2 regions of the Micromonospora echinaurantiaca genome follow, and region 2 is predicted to be linked to the other one. Evidence: riboswitches for the same ligand, from Rfam matches in the RefSeq annotation. Region 2 holds a riboswitch; the other holds the start of a gene.
What was found. A riboswitch is a leader RNA that binds a small molecule or an ion and turns the genes downstream of it on or off. The one in region 2 is predicted to bind cyclic di-AMP.

Region 1 (7,125 bases), 2.7 Mb from region 2:
CGGGTCGCCTATCTGCGCAGCACCGCGACCGTGGTGAGTCGTAGCCCGATCGGGCCGGGCGGCGGGGCCCGGGGTGGCGAGGTGGAGCGGCCCACTCGCCGGGCACCCGGCGCCGCGGACCGCCGGAGCGTCAGCAGCAGCCACGCGACCAGCACCGACACCGCGAGCACGCCGAGCACGGCCAGGCAGACCGCCCACCCGGGCAGGTCCCCGCTCCCGGTGCCGCCGGACGGCAGCAGCCGGTCGGTCGGGCAGCCGGCCGGACAGCCACCGGGAACCGTGGCGTCGACGGCCGTACGCACCCCGGTCGCGTGGGCCGCGCCGAGCCCGACCGTGGCGGTCCCGCCCGCTACGGCGGCGACGGCCGCGTGGCCGGCGGCGGCCTCGGGCACGTCGGCCAGGGGGCCGATGCGGGCGGCTGAGCCGTGGTCAGCGGCGGCTGAGCCGTGGCCGGCGGCACCGAAGCCGTGGTCGGCGTGCGTGTCGTGGCCGAGGGTGTGCATGGCGGCGAGCCCGAAGAGCGTCACGAACAGCAGGAGCCGGGCCCACCGCCCGAGCGACACCGCCGCCGTCGTCCGCACGGCTACCACGCTAGCCCGCCGCGCGGTCCGCCGCGGCGGCACCGGCCGGTTCGCTTCCGGGGCCGACCGGCCCCGTCGGGCCGAGGCGTACCCGGCGCAACAGTTGGGCGTTGAGCGCCACCACGATGGTCGAGGCGGACATCAGCACGGCGGCGAGCGCCGGGCTCAGCGCCAGCCCCGCCCAGGCCAGCACACCGGCGGCCAGCGGCAGCGCCACCACGTTGTAGCCGGCCGCCCAGGCCAGGTTCTGCAGCATCTTCCGGTACGACGCGCGGGAGAGCCGGATCACGGCGGTCACCCCGCGCGGGTCGGACGAGGCGAGCACCACCCCGGCCGACTCGATCGCCACGTCGGTGCCCGCACCGATCGCGATCCCGACGTCGGCCCGGGCCAGCGCCGGGGCGTCGTTCACCCCGTCACCGACCATTGCCACGGTCAGCCCGCGCCGCTGCAGCTCGGTCACCTTGCCGTCCTTGTCGGCCGGCAGCACCTCGGCGAAGACCTCGTCGACGCCGGGAGTGAAGCCGAGATCGGCGGCGACCGCCTCGGCGACCGGCCGGGCGTCCCCGGTGATCATGGCGATGGTCCGGACGCCCTGGGCGCGCAGCTCGGCGATCGCCTCCCGCGCCTCGGGGCGCACCTCGTCGGTGAGGGCGAAGGCGCCGAGCGCGGCGTCCGGCAGCCGCACCAGGTAGAGCACCGCCGCGCCCCGGGCCGACCACCGGTCGGTCGCCGTCGTCAGCTCGTCCGGCAGCCGTACGCCCAGCTCGCGCAGCAGTGCCGGGCCGCCCACGGCGTACTCCCGCCCGGCGACGGTGGCCTGGACGCCGCGGCCCGGCAGGGAGCGGAAGCCGGTGGCCGGGGCCGGACCGCCGCGTGGGCCGGCGGCGGCGACGATCGCCCGGGCCAGCGGGTGCTCGCTGTCGGACTCCACCCCGGCGGCGATCCGCAGCAGGTCGTCGGGGTCGGAGCCGGCCGCCGCCGCCCGGTCGGTGACCGCGTGTTCGCCCCGGGTCAGCGTGCCGGTCTTGTCGAACAGCACCGCGTCGACGGTGCGCATCCGCTCCAGCGCCAGCCGGTCCTTGACCAGGATGCCGGAGCTCGCGGCGAGCCCGGTGGAGAGCGCGATCACCAGCGGGATGGCCAGGCCCAGTGCGTGCGGGCAGGCGATCACCAGCACCGTGACGGTCCGGACCACCGCCTCGTCCCGGTCGCCGAGCGTGGTCCAGGCCAGCACGGTGAGCACGGCGGTGGCGGTGGCGACGTAGAACAGCCCGGCGGCGAACCGGTCGGCCAGCACCTGGGCCCGCCCGCTGGACTGCTGGGCCTGGGCGACCATGCGCTGGATGCCGGCGAGCGTGGTCTCCTCGCCGAGCGCCTCGACCCGGACCCGCACCGCCGAGTCGGTGGCCACCGTGCCGGCCACCACCCGGTCGCCGACCGAGTGTGGCACCGGCCGGGACTCCCCGGTGATCATCGACTCGTCCAGCTCGGCGGCGCCGTCCACCACCCGACCGTCCGCCGGCACCCGGCCGCCGGGCCGGACCAGCACCACGTCGCCGACCCGCAACTCGGCCACCGCAACCCGCTCCAGCCCGCCGTCCCCGGTGACCCGCTCGGCGTCGTCGGGCAGCAGCGCGGCCAGCGCGGCGAGGGCGCCGCGGGCCTGCCCGATCGCCTTCATCTCCTGCCAGTGCCCGAGCAGCATGATGGTGACCAGGGCGGCCAGCTCCCACCAGAAGTCCAGGTCGAAGGCGCCCAGACTGGTGGCCAGCGAGGCGGCGTAGGCGACCGTGATCGCCATGGCGACCAGCAGCATCATCCCCGGCGCCCGGTCGCGCACCTCGCGGACGGCGCCGACCAGGAACGGCCAGCCGCCCCACCAGAAGACCACCGAGCCGAGCACCGGCCCCACCCAGGACCGGCCCGGGAACTCCAGCGAGTAGCCCAGCCAGTCCATCACCATGTGGCTGGTGGCCACCACCGGCAGGGTGAGCAGCAGGCAGAGCCAGAACCGGCGGCGGAACATCTCCGGGTCGTGCCCGGCGTGCTTGTCGTGCCCACCGTGCCCACCGTGCCCGGCGTGGTCGCCGCCGGCCTGTCCAGCGGGTCTGCCGTGGCCGGCGCGCGGCGCGCCGTCGTGCGGCGGGGTCTGCTCAGCCATGCCTCCAACATCCCCGACCGGGGCCGCCCGCGCGGGCCAACCGCCGGGTCCGGCCCCCTGCCACCACCCCACCCGCGCACGGGCGTACGCCGGGGTCCGGTGCCCGACACCACCCCGCGCGACCAGCGACCGGATGCCGGGATGGCTACGATTCGGCACGATGGCCCTTCGGATCTCGCACCATCCGACCCGCCGCCGGGCATCGGCGCCGCCGACCGCACGGGGCCGGCCGGCCGCCGGGCCGACGGTACGTGGTCGCGTCGCCACCCTCAGGCGATCCCACCCACGATTCCGGCCGGCCCGACGGCGGCACTGAACCGACCGGCCCGCCGACACGTACCACGCCCCGGATTCGTTGGGAGACACTCAATGGGCGCCGACCACAACCGTCCCGCTCCGTCCGCCCCGCCCGGGGTGCGGCGGATCCTCGTCGCGACGGTGGTCCCGCTAGTCGTGGTCACGGTGGTCGCCGCCCTGCTGCTGTGGCCCCGCGACTCCTCCGGGGTCGACCAGGGCACCGATCCGCCCCGCTACCACGGCACCGTCACCCGCGTGCTGACCGAGGCCTGCCCGCCGACCCCGGAGACGCCGGAGGGCGGCAGCGCCGCGGGACCGTGTGGCACGGTCACCGTCAAGGTGGCCGACGGTCCGGACGCCGGCCAGGAGGTGCAGACGCCGGTGCCGAGCGGCCCCGGCGCCCCGACCGTCGCCGTGGGTGACGAGATCATCCTGGTCAAGCTGACCGACCCGGCCGACCCGACGGCGAGCAGCTACAACATCGCCGAGCACCAGCGCGGCAAGCCGCTGGTCTGGCTGGTGCTGCTCTTCGCCGCCGCCATCGTGGCGTTCGGCCGGTGGCGTGGGCTGGCCGCGCTGGCGGGCCTGGCGGCCAGCTTCGCCATCCTGCTCGCCTTCGTGCTGCCCGGGATCAGCGCCGGTGGGTCGCCGCTGCTGATCGCGATCGTCGGCGCCGCGCTCATCATGTTCGTGGTGCTGTACCTGACCCACGGGGTGACCGCGCAGACCTCGGTGGCGGTGCTCGGGACGCTCGGCAGCCTGGTGCTCACCGGGGTCCTGGGCACCCTCGCCACCGCCGCCACCCACCTCACCGGGTACGGCTCCGAGGACGCCACCACGCTGTCGATGTTCCAGGCCGACGTGGACCTGCACGGGCTGCTGCTGGCCGGGATCATCATCGGCTCGCTCGGCGTGCTCGACGACGTCACGGTGACCCAGGCCGCCACGGTCACCGAACTGGCGCACGCCAACCCAGGCCTGTCCCGGCTCCAGCTCTACCGCGCGGCGACCCGGGTCGGCCGGGCGCACATCGCCTCGACGGTGAACACCATCGTGCTGGCGTACGCGGGCGCGTCGCTGCCGCTGCTGCTCCTGCTCACCGCGGACTCCCGGTCGGTGACCCAGATCCTGACCAGCGAGTTCCTCGCCCAGGAGATCGTCCGCAGCGCGGTCGCCACGCTCGGGCTGATCGCCGCCGTGCCGCTGACCACCGCGCTCGCCGCGCTGGTGACCACGGCCGGCCGCGCCGCCGCGCGTACCGCCGACGGCGACGGCGACGGCGGTGCCGGCGACGAGCCGTCGCGTACCCCGGAAGGTTCCCGGCCGGTCCCGGACCGGGCCGAGGCGCTGCGGGCGCTGACCGCGCCGCGTGCCGGAAACACGTCCTCCGCCACCTCCAGCGGGTGGCCCGATCCGGACAGGAGCACGGACGCCACATGGTGAGACTCCGTAGCGTGACCGTCCAGGCCGGCGAGCTTGATAAACGCGTCACTGGTCACCGTCCGCCGTTACGAAATAACGCATTTAGTCGGCTTCGGGACGTAGATCCACCGGTGGACTCTCGGGTAACCTCGCTGCCGGTCACCGCCGAAGGCGCGCAGCGGCGCCTGCGGTGCCGCCGCCCAATCGCCGCCAGGCGAGCCGGGGACCCAGGTACGTGGGGTGAGTCCGCGACAGCGGTAGGGGCCACTTCCGCCCCGAACCCGTCAGCTAACCCGGTCGGCGGTCGACGGAAGGGAACACTGTGACGGCACCCCTACGCCGCTGGTTGACACCTGTGGTGGCCGTGTTCGCCGCCTTGGCCGTCCTTGCCGGGCCCCTCCCGGCGTCGGCCGCACCCAGCACCCCCAAGCCCTCGGGACACGAGGACGGCGACTCGAAGTTGATCACGGACGTGATCGAGTCGACCAACCGGAACTACTCCCAGGCGAAGTCCCGGCTGGAGAAGTCCAAGAAGCGCCAGCTGGAACTCGCGCTCGAGGTCGACCGGGCCCAGGCCGAGCTGAACGCACTCGCCCCGCAGGTCAGCCAGCTCGCCACCCAGTCGTACCGGACGGGACGCATCGGGGCCGTGGCCCTGCTGCTGGAGGCCAACAGCCCCGACACGTTCGTCGAGCGAGCCACCGCCCTGGACGAGCTGAACATGGTCAACGCCAAGAAGCTCGCCGAGATCAACGAGGTGAAGACCCGCGCCGAGCAGGCGAAGCTGGCGCTCGAGGCGGAGATCCGCGAGCAGCAGAAGCAGACCAACCTGATGGCCAAGAACAAGCGCGACGCGGAGAAGGCGCTGGCCCTGGTGGGTGGGTTGGGCTTCACCGGCGGCCTGGTGTCGGCCACCTCGCCGGTCGCCCGGATCGCCCCAGGCCGCACCGCCGACGGCGACTGGAAGGCCGAGTCGTGCAGCCAGAACGACCCGACCACCTCCGGCTGCATCACGCCCCGGACGCTGCACATGTACAAGGAGGTCAAGCGGGCCGGGTTCAACCGGTTCGTCGGCTGCTACCGCCCCGGTGGCCCCTGGGAGCACCCGAAGGGCCGGGCCTGCGACTGGTCGCTGCAGCGGAGCGGCTTCTCCCCCTGGCACAACAAGGACACCCGAATGTACGGCAACAACCTCGCCGCGTTCCTGATCCGGAACGCGGACCGGCTGGGCGTCTACTACGTGATCTGGAACCGGCAGATCTGGTTCCCGGCGACCGGCTGGAAGTCGTACAGCGGGCCGTCGAACCACACCGACCACGTGCACGTCTCGCTGCTGTAGCGACAGCCTGAGACCGCGCGACGCGAGGGCCGTTCCCGGTGGGACGGCCCTCGCACCGTCTTCGGCGACGGCGTGCGGTCAGGCGGCGGCCGGGGTCGGGTCCGCCGCCGGGTCGGGCAGGTCGCCGGCGGCGGTCACCGTCCGCACCTCACCGGCGGCCAGCCGGTACGACATCCCGACCACCGCGCAGCGCCCGGCGGCCACCTCGGCGGCCAGTACGGCCGAGCTGCCCAGCATCGCCTCGACGGTGTGCGCGATGTGGATGTCGACGATCCCGTCCACGTCGGTCACCCCGGCGGCCTCGGCCCGGCGCAGGCTGGGCATCATGGCGTCCACCACCGCCCGCAGGTGACCGGCCGGGGAGGTGTCCGTCTCCGCCGCCGTCTTCGCCGCCTGCACCGCGCCGCACGAGTCGTGCCCGAGCACGACCACCAGCGGCGTGCCGAGGACGGTCACCGCGTACTCGACGCTGCCGAGCACCTCGGGGCCGGTGGTGTGCCCGGCGGTCCGGACCACGAAGAGGTCACCGAGACCACGGTCGAAGATGATCTCGGCGGCCAGCCGGGAGTCGGAGCAGCCCACGATCACCGCGAACGGGTGCTGCCCGTCGGCGACCGCGGCACGGTGCCCGGCGTCCTGATTGGGATGGCGCGGGATTCCGGTGACGAATCTCCGGTTGCCGGCGGACAACTCGGCCAGCGCCTGCGCCGGGGTGATCGACGTGACCGCCGGCCCCGTCGACTCCCGTGGCGGACCCGGCTGGGCGCCGGGCGAACCGAGACGGCTCATCCCCTCACCTCGTCCCTCGACGTACGTGACCTGGGCAATCCCGGCCGACGTCGGACGCGGGCTGCCACCACGGTCACACTCTGCGCAAGATACGTCAAGATATGCGTGATATGCATTTCATGTATTCCAGAACGCTTGCGCGTCGGCGACGATCCGTCCGAGCGCCCGCGGAAGTCGCCAGCGCCGGTCGGCGGCCGGGCGAGGGCGTGCCGGTGGATCGGCGCGGCGGGCCATACGATGGCGGACATGGCGACGACGAGCGGCGAGAACGGGAGCAACCGGAACTGGACGTTCCTCACCAATCACGGGCACGTGCTGCTCGCCATCGCCCGCAATCCCACCGCCCGGCTGCGTGACGTCGCCGACGAGGTGGGCGTCACCGAACGGGCCGCCCAGGCGATCGTCGCCGACCTGGAGGCGGGCGGCTACCTGCGCCGCACCCGGGTGGGCCGGCGCAACGAGTACACCCTCAACCCGGCCGGCCGGTTCCGCCACCCCGCCGAGAACGATCGCCAGGTCGGCGCCCTGCTGGC
Region 2 (7,125 bases):
GTCCGGCGTGCAGTTCTTCTTCATCCTGAGCGGGTTCGTGCTGGTCTGGTCGGCCCGGCCGGGCGACTCCCGGCGGGCCTTCTGGCGGCGCCGGTTCGCCAAGATCTACCCCAACCACCTGTTGCTCTGGGCGCTGGTGCTGCTGGTGGGGCTCTGGTTCGCCGACCCGGTCAACGTCGGCGCCGCGCTGGAGAACCTCTTCCTTCTGCAGGCCTGGGACCCTCGACCCGGCCACTTCTACAGCGTCAACACGGTCAGCTGGTCGCTGTCCTGCGAGTTCTTCTTCTACTTCTGCCTGCCGCTGGTGCTGCCGCTGGTGCGCCGGGCCCGGCCGTGGGCACTGTGGGCGGTGGTGGTCGGGGTGCCGCTGCTCATCCTCGCGCTCTGGCCCGGTCAGGCCCTGGTGCCCGAGGCCGACCGCTGGTGGTTCACCCAGGTCTTCCCGCCGGTGCGGTCGCTCGAGTTCTGGATGGGAGTGGCCGCGGCCGAGCTGATGCGTCGTGGCCGTTGGCGGGGGCCGGGCCTGCCGCTGGCCAGCCTGATCTTCGCGGTCACCTGGGTGGTCGCCGCTCAGTGGGTCCGGGCCGAGCTGTGGGCGGCGCTGCTCTCGGTGGCGTACATCCTGGTCATCACCGCGGCGGCGGACGCCGACGTGCGGGGCCGGCGCTCACCGTGGCGGTCCCGGCCGATGGTCTGGCTCGGTGAGGTCTCGTTCGCCTTCTACCTGGTGCACGTCTTCGTGATGATCACCGTGCTCCGGCTCACCGGGGACTGGGGGACCGGCTTCACCGGCTGGTGGGGAGTGGCCGTGGTGCTCGGCTTCCTGCTGCTGAACCTGGGTCTGGCCGCGTTGCTGCATCGGTACGTCGAGACGCCGATGATGCGCCGGCTGGCTCCGCGCCGTCCGAAGCGGACGATCGGCGGCCCGGCGGCGGTCGCGGCGCCGGACCCGCTGCCGGCCCCGGCCGGCCCGACGGTCGCGCAGGTTGCCGTGCCGGGTCCGCGCACGCTCGACCGGCCATCGGCGTACGTCGACTCGCGCTGAGCCGTCCACCCTGGTCGGCGCCCTCGGCGCGGCGAAGCCGCGACACGCCCGGCGGCGGTGCGGGGGACCGGACCGGACGGTAGCGTTGTCGTCGTGCTTCCGGTCGCGCTCGCCTGTCCGCTGTGGTGGGTGGCGCGCTGGGCCGCGCGGCTGACGGCCGGCCTCGCCGTCGCCGTCGCGATCGCCCTCGGCACACCCGGCGCGGTTGCCGCCCCGGCCGAGCCGGAGCCGGCGGCGTGCTCCGCCGCGTCCGTGCACGCCGACGCGCGCGCCGGGTCCGCGTCGACGGCCGTCGGCGCCGAGCAGCGCGCCGAGCCGGCTGGTCCGGTCACCGAGCCGACACCGGTCGATGCCTCGCCAGCACCGCGCCACGACGCCGCGCCGGCGCCGGCCGGGTCGGTCCCGGCCGTCCGGGCCCCGCGCGCCCCGCCGCGCGTCTGATCCGCCGCGGCGGCTGACGCCCCCGCCCGCGATCCCCGGTTCCGCACCCGTCCGGCCTCGGCGTGTCCCCACGACGCCCGGACGCGGCTCCCGCTTCCGCATCCGCTTCCCCCGTGAGGTGCCGACCTTGGAGACCGTCCTCTACCACCAGTTTCTGATCGACGTGCCGCGCGCCGCGGCCATCTGGTCCGGCCTGCTCGTGCTGGCGCTGACCGTGCTCACCGTGCTGGTCGCCCGCCCCGAGCGCGCCACCGACGAGGAGCCCGCCCCGGCGGCCGCCGAGCCGGCCGAACCCGACCTCGCCGACCTGCGCCGGTACGCCGAGGAGGTGGCCGTCGCCGCGACCCGGGCGGCGCAGACCGCCCGGCGGCGGCGCGCCGACTGGCTCGCCGCGCAGGCGGAGGTGGAGCGCGCCTGGCAGGCGTACGACGAGGCGGAGACCGCCGCTCGCCGGTTCGTCGGGGCCGCTGCCCTGCCCGCCCCGCGCACCCCGCGCACGCCGGCCGAGTACGCCGCCCGGGAGCGGTGGCTGCACCACGCGGCGATGGCCGCCCATTGGCGGGGGGAGCTGTCGGCTCGGCAGTTGTCCGACGTGTTCTGCCACCGGGCTGGCTGGGACCCGCGGCGGCACCCGGTGCAGCAGGAGATCGTGCTCGCCCGGGCGGTACGCGAGCAGCGCCGGGCCGGCTACCGGCTGGCCGCCGAGCGGGAGCGGTCGGCGTGGCGGGACGCCGAGCTGGCCGCCGAGGCGGCCCGAGCCCTGGCCGCCGAGGCGTACGCCGCCGCGGCCCGGCTCCGGCCGGGCCGGCCGGAGCCGGGCCGCGTGTCGGTGCCGGCCCGTCCGGTCGCCCCGGCCCGCTGGCGTCCCGCTCGGGTTGGTTGATCGGGAAATATTCCGGTGACGCCGGTCACAGCCGGCGAGAAATCGGTCATTCGGCACGGACGGGTCGAGGCGGGTCGACAATTCCTGGACCGCACCGCACCATTGTCCGGTTGTCGCCCGGTAACGGCGTCGGAGAGGCCTGTCCCATCGAGTCACGCCAGTGCGTAACTGACCGCAAAATTGTCGGGCGGAGACAGGTTTACGCAGGTGGACAGGGGTTGGCAGGCTTCTGACCGACCAGTAATGTCGGCCCGTCTGGTGCGGTTACCGATCGCAAGAGGCGACGCCGCGCCGACCCGCCTAATCGTGATCATACGAACCGGGGAACCAATGCTCCTTTGGGGTGAATCTGCGGGCTGCGGCCCGTGGTAGGGCGTACTTCCCGCCCGAATCCGTCAGCTAACCCGGTCGGCGGCGTCGGAAGGAGTTCCATCCTCGTGCAGCACGATCCCACCCTTCGGTTGTCCCCCCGCCTCCACGGCCCCGCGGTGTCCGTACCGCTCGCCCCGATCGCGAGCTGACCGACCGGCAACCGCCCCGCCCGACATCCGGGCGTCTTCCTGAGCGGCCCACCCACCCGCGGACCAGGGGTCCGCGTGGTCGAGCCGGCCTGCCCGCCGGCACCGCCCGTGCGCCGCTCGCCCCCCGAGTCCCCGTGGAGGAACCGTGAAGCACCACCTGAAGCGCCAGTTGCGGCGCATCGCCACCGAACGCCCCTACCAGGTGGCCGCCGCCTCCGCCGCGGCCCTGGTCCTCGCCTCCGGCGCCGGCGCGCTCGCCGCCGGCACCGAGGAGGCCCCGACCTCGGCGCCGGCCCAGGCCACGGTGGCCGAACTGCGTGACGCGCCAGCCGCCGCCTCGCGTGGCGAGGCCCGGCTGGGCACCGCCCCGTCCGGCGCCGCGCCGTCCAGCGCCGCCCCCTCGGCCGCCGCCTCGTCGGCCGCGCCGAACCCGGACCTGACCCGCAAGGCGGCGCCGAAGCCGCCGTCGCGCAAGATCCTCAACTACGACTACCAGGCCCAGACGACCTTCTACAACTGCGGCCCGGCCGCCGTGCGGAACGCGCTCAGCGCCGCCGGCATCGACCGTACCCAGGACGCCCTCGGCGCCCAGCTGGGCACCACCGAGATGGGCACCAACTCCGCCAACGACACCACCCGCGTGCTCAACGCCATGGTGAAGGGCGACCCGTACCGGACCCGGATGATCTCCGGCGGGGCGGCCACCCCGGCCCAGATGGACCAGCTCCAGGCCGACGTGGTCCGGGCCATCACCGACAAGCGGGGTGTCGTGGTGAACGTCGCCGGCAGCGCGACCGACACCAACGGCGGCTGGCACTCCTTCCCCGGTGGGCACTACATCGCGGTGGTGGGCTACGACGACGACGGCCGGCTGGTGAAGATCGCCGACTCGGCGAACCCGGCGACCGCCTCGTACTGGATGACCACCATCGACCTGGCGAACTGGGCGGCTACCCGCGGCTACTCCGCCTGATCCGCACCTCCGCGCCACTGCCGTCGGGCGCCGGCTCCCCATCCGGGGGGCCGGCGCCCGACGTGTAGCGGCGGCCGGCTCTCGCCCCGGCCGTCCGACCGGTGGCACACTGCGCCCTATGGTCGACGAATCGGGTACCCGGGACGGCCGGCGGCCGCTCCTGCTGCTGCTGCACGGCATGGGCGCCACCGGCGAGGTGTGGCTGCCCTGGGCGCCGCTGCTGGAGCGCCGGTGGGCCGGCCGGTGGCTGGCCCCGGACCTGGCCGGGCACGGCTGGTCCCCGCCGCTGCCGCGGTACTCCTTCGCCGGGCTGGCCGGGCAGGTCGCCGGCGGGCTCAAGCCGGGTGACCGGCTGGTCGTGCTGGGGCACTCCCTCGGCGGCGTGGTGGGGCTGGCGCTGGCCGCGCGTACCGCCGGGCTGACGGTGGACGCGGTGGTCGGGCTCGGCATCAAGGCCGTCTGGTCACCGGCCGAACTGGACCGGGCCGCGGAGCTGGCCGCCCGCCCGGTCACCTGGTTCGCGACCCGCGACGAGGCGGCCCGCCGCTACCTGAAGGTGGCCGGGCTGACCGGACTGTTCGCCCCCGAGCATCCGGCCGTGGAGGCCGGACTGCGGCAGGTCGACGGCCGCTGGCGGCTGGCGATGGACCCGGCCGCGTTCGCGGTGGGGGAGCCGCGCCTGCCGGCCCTGCTGGCGGCGACCGACGCGCCGGTGGTGCTGGCCCGGGGCGAGCGCGACCCGATGGTCTCCGACGAGCAGCTCAAGGAGTTCGGCGTGCCGGTGGTGACGCTGCCCGGACTCGGGCACAACGCGCACGTGGAGGACCCGGAGGCGGTGCTCGCCCTGGTCGACCCGTACCGCTGATCCCCGCCGCTGCGGTTCCCGGCGGGATGAGGGTGTTGTGCCGCCATGCCCGGAGCACTCGGGATAACATGCCCGTACGTCCCGGAGTGCGCCGGGCGTCCTGTTTGTCCGGGTGATCCTTCCGCACCAACCCCAGCGGATCGTCCGGCGGTAACCCCACCACCCCTCCTGTCCACATCTGAACGACATGGCGCCGCGTCCGGACCCGGACGCGGTCGCTGTTCGACGGGAGGAAGCCCCATGGTCGGGCTGACCACAGAAGAGATTCCACCGGCGAGGCCGGTCATCGGCGAGGCCGAGATCGCGGCGGCGGTACGGGTGCTGCGCAGCGGCCGCGTCGCGCAGGGGCCGGAGGTCGCCGCGTTCGAGGAGGAGTTCGGCGAGCTGGTCGCCGGCCGGCACTGTGTCGCGGTGAACTCGGGCACCTCCGCCCTGCAGCTGACCCTGATGGCGCTCGGATTCGGCCCGGGCGACGAGGTGATCGTCCCGTCGTTCTCCTTCGCCGCCAGCGCCAACGCGATCCGGCTGGTCGGCGCCCGGCCGGTCTTCGTCGACATCGAACCCGGCAGCTTCTGCCTGGACCCGGCGGCGGTTGCCGCGGCGGTCACCCACCGCACGGTGGCGATCCTGCCGGTGCACCTCTACGGGCACCCCGCCGCGATGGACCGGATCATGGCGGTCGCCGACCGGCACGGGCTCGCCGTGGTCGAGGACGCCGCCCAGGCGCACGGCGCCGCCCTGGCGGGAAGGCCGGTCGGCGCGTTCGGCACGGCCGGCTGCTTCAGCTTCTACCCCACGAAGAACATGCACTCGCTGGAGGGCGGCATGGTCAGCACCGCCGACGGCGAGCTGGCCCGTACCCTGCGGCTGCTGCGCAACCAGGGCATGGAGCAGCGGTACGCCAACGAGATCGTCGGCGCCAACATGCGGATGACCGACGTGGCCGCGGCGATCGGCCGGGTGCAGTTGCGCCAGCTGCCGGAGTGGACGGAGCAGCGGCGGGCCAACGCGAAGCTGCTCGACGCCCGGATCACCGGCATGGTCACCCCGCCGGTCGCCGACGCCGCCCGGCACGTCTACCACCAGTACACGGTGCGGGTGCCGGGTGGTCGCCGCGACGCGGCCCGCCGGCGCCTCACCGAGCTGGGCGTCGGCAACGCCGTTCACTACCCCACGCCGATCCACCGCCTGCGGCCCTACCTCGCCGAGGACGGCCGACCGGGCCCGTGGGAGCTGCCGGAGACCGACCGGGCCGCCGCCGAGGTGATCTCGTTGCCGGTGCACCCGGCGGTGTCCCAGCAGGACCTGGAGCGGATCGCCGAGGCCGCCAACCTCGCCGGGGGTGCCCGATGACGCGGGCCCGGCTGCGCGCCGGCCTGATCGGTCTCGGCGCCATGGGGCGTAACCACGCCCGGGTCCTCGCCGCCCTGGACGGGGTGGAGCTGGTCGGCATCGTCGACCCGGCGGGCGACCCGACCAGCGCGCTGCGGGTGCCGGTGGTGCCCGACCTGGACGGCCTGCTGGCGATCGGCGTCGACTACGCCGTGGTCGCCTGCCCGACGGCGCTGCACGAGCAGGTCGGGCTGGCGCTGGCCGCCAGCGGCGTGCCCGCGCTCATCGAGAAGCCGCTCGCCCAGTCGGTGGCCGCCGCGAGCCGCCTGGTCGAGGCGTTCGAGGCCGCCGGCCTGGTGGCCGGGGTCGGCCACATCGAGCGGTACAACCCGGCCCTGCAGAGCCTGCGCCTGCGGCTGGAGGCCGGCGAGCTGGGCGAGGTGTTCCAGGTGGTCACCCGGCGGCAGGGGCCGTTCCCGCACCGGATCGCCGACGTGGGCGTGGTGATGGACCTGGCGACCCACGACATCGACCTGACCAGCTGGGTGGTCGGCCGGGAGTACCGGACGGTGTCGGCGCGGACCGTCTCGCGCAGCGGCCGGCTGCACGAGGACATGGTCGCCGCGGTCGGCCAGCTGGCCGGCGGCGCGATGGTCAACCACCTGGTCAACTGGCTGAGCCCGCTGAAGGAACGGTCCACCGTGGTCACCGGCGAGCGGGGCTGCTTCGTCGCCGACACCCTCACCGCCGACCTGACCTGGTACGCCAACGGGGCGATCGACACCGAATGGGAGGCGCTGCGCGCCTTCCGTGGCGTGGCCGAGGGCGACATGGTCCGGTACGCGATCCCGAAGCGCGAACCGCTCCTGGTGGAGCACGAACGGTTCCGCGACGCGGTCGACGGCAAGCAGAGCGACATCGTCACCCTGCGGCAGGGGCTGCGCACGGTGCGGGTCGCCGCCGCGCTGCTCCAGTCCGCGGCCGAGGGCAGCACGGTGGCGATCGACACCGACCTCGCACCCGTAGCCGCGGCGACCGTCGCGCTGTCCTGAGCGCCTCATCCAT

Region 1: another riboswitch for cyclic di-AMP. It lies ahead of GA0070609_RS31665 (coiled-coil domain-containing protein); the one in region 2 lies ahead of GA0070609_RS19025 (C39 family peptidase).

Annotation. Positions count from the first base shown of each region.
Region 1 is NZ_LT607750.1:6,951,799-6,958,923, reverse strand. Features, by position in the region: gene GA0070609_RS31680 (hypothetical protein) at 9-581, opposite strand; gene GA0070609_RS31675 (copper-translocating P-type ATPase) at 592-2,745, opposite strand; gene GA0070609_RS31670 (YibE/F family protein) at 3,115-4,485, shown strand; cyclic di-AMP (ydaO/yuaA leader) riboswitch at 4,652-4,782, shown strand; gene GA0070609_RS31665 (coiled-coil domain-containing protein) at 4,787-5,803, shown strand; gene GA0070609_RS31660 (carbonic anhydrase) at 5,882-6,592, opposite strand; gene GA0070609_RS31655 (helix-turn-helix transcriptional regulator) at 6,830-7,125, shown strand, end outside.
Region 2 is NZ_LT607750.1:4,227,648-4,234,772, reverse strand. Features, by position in the region: gene GA0070609_RS19040 (acyltransferase family protein) at 1-1,045, shown strand, start outside; gene GA0070609_RS19035 (hypothetical protein) at 1,139-1,486, shown strand; gene GA0070609_RS19030 (hypothetical protein) at 1,605-2,369, shown strand; cyclic di-AMP (ydaO/yuaA leader) riboswitch at 2,657-2,798, shown strand; gene GA0070609_RS19025 (C39 family peptidase) at 3,036-3,863, shown strand; gene GA0070609_RS19020 (alpha/beta fold hydrolase) at 3,982-4,728, shown strand; gene GA0070609_RS19015 (DegT/DnrJ/EryC1/StrS family aminotransferase) at 4,969-6,081, shown strand; gene GA0070609_RS19010 (Gfo/Idh/MocA family protein) at 6,078-7,112, shown strand.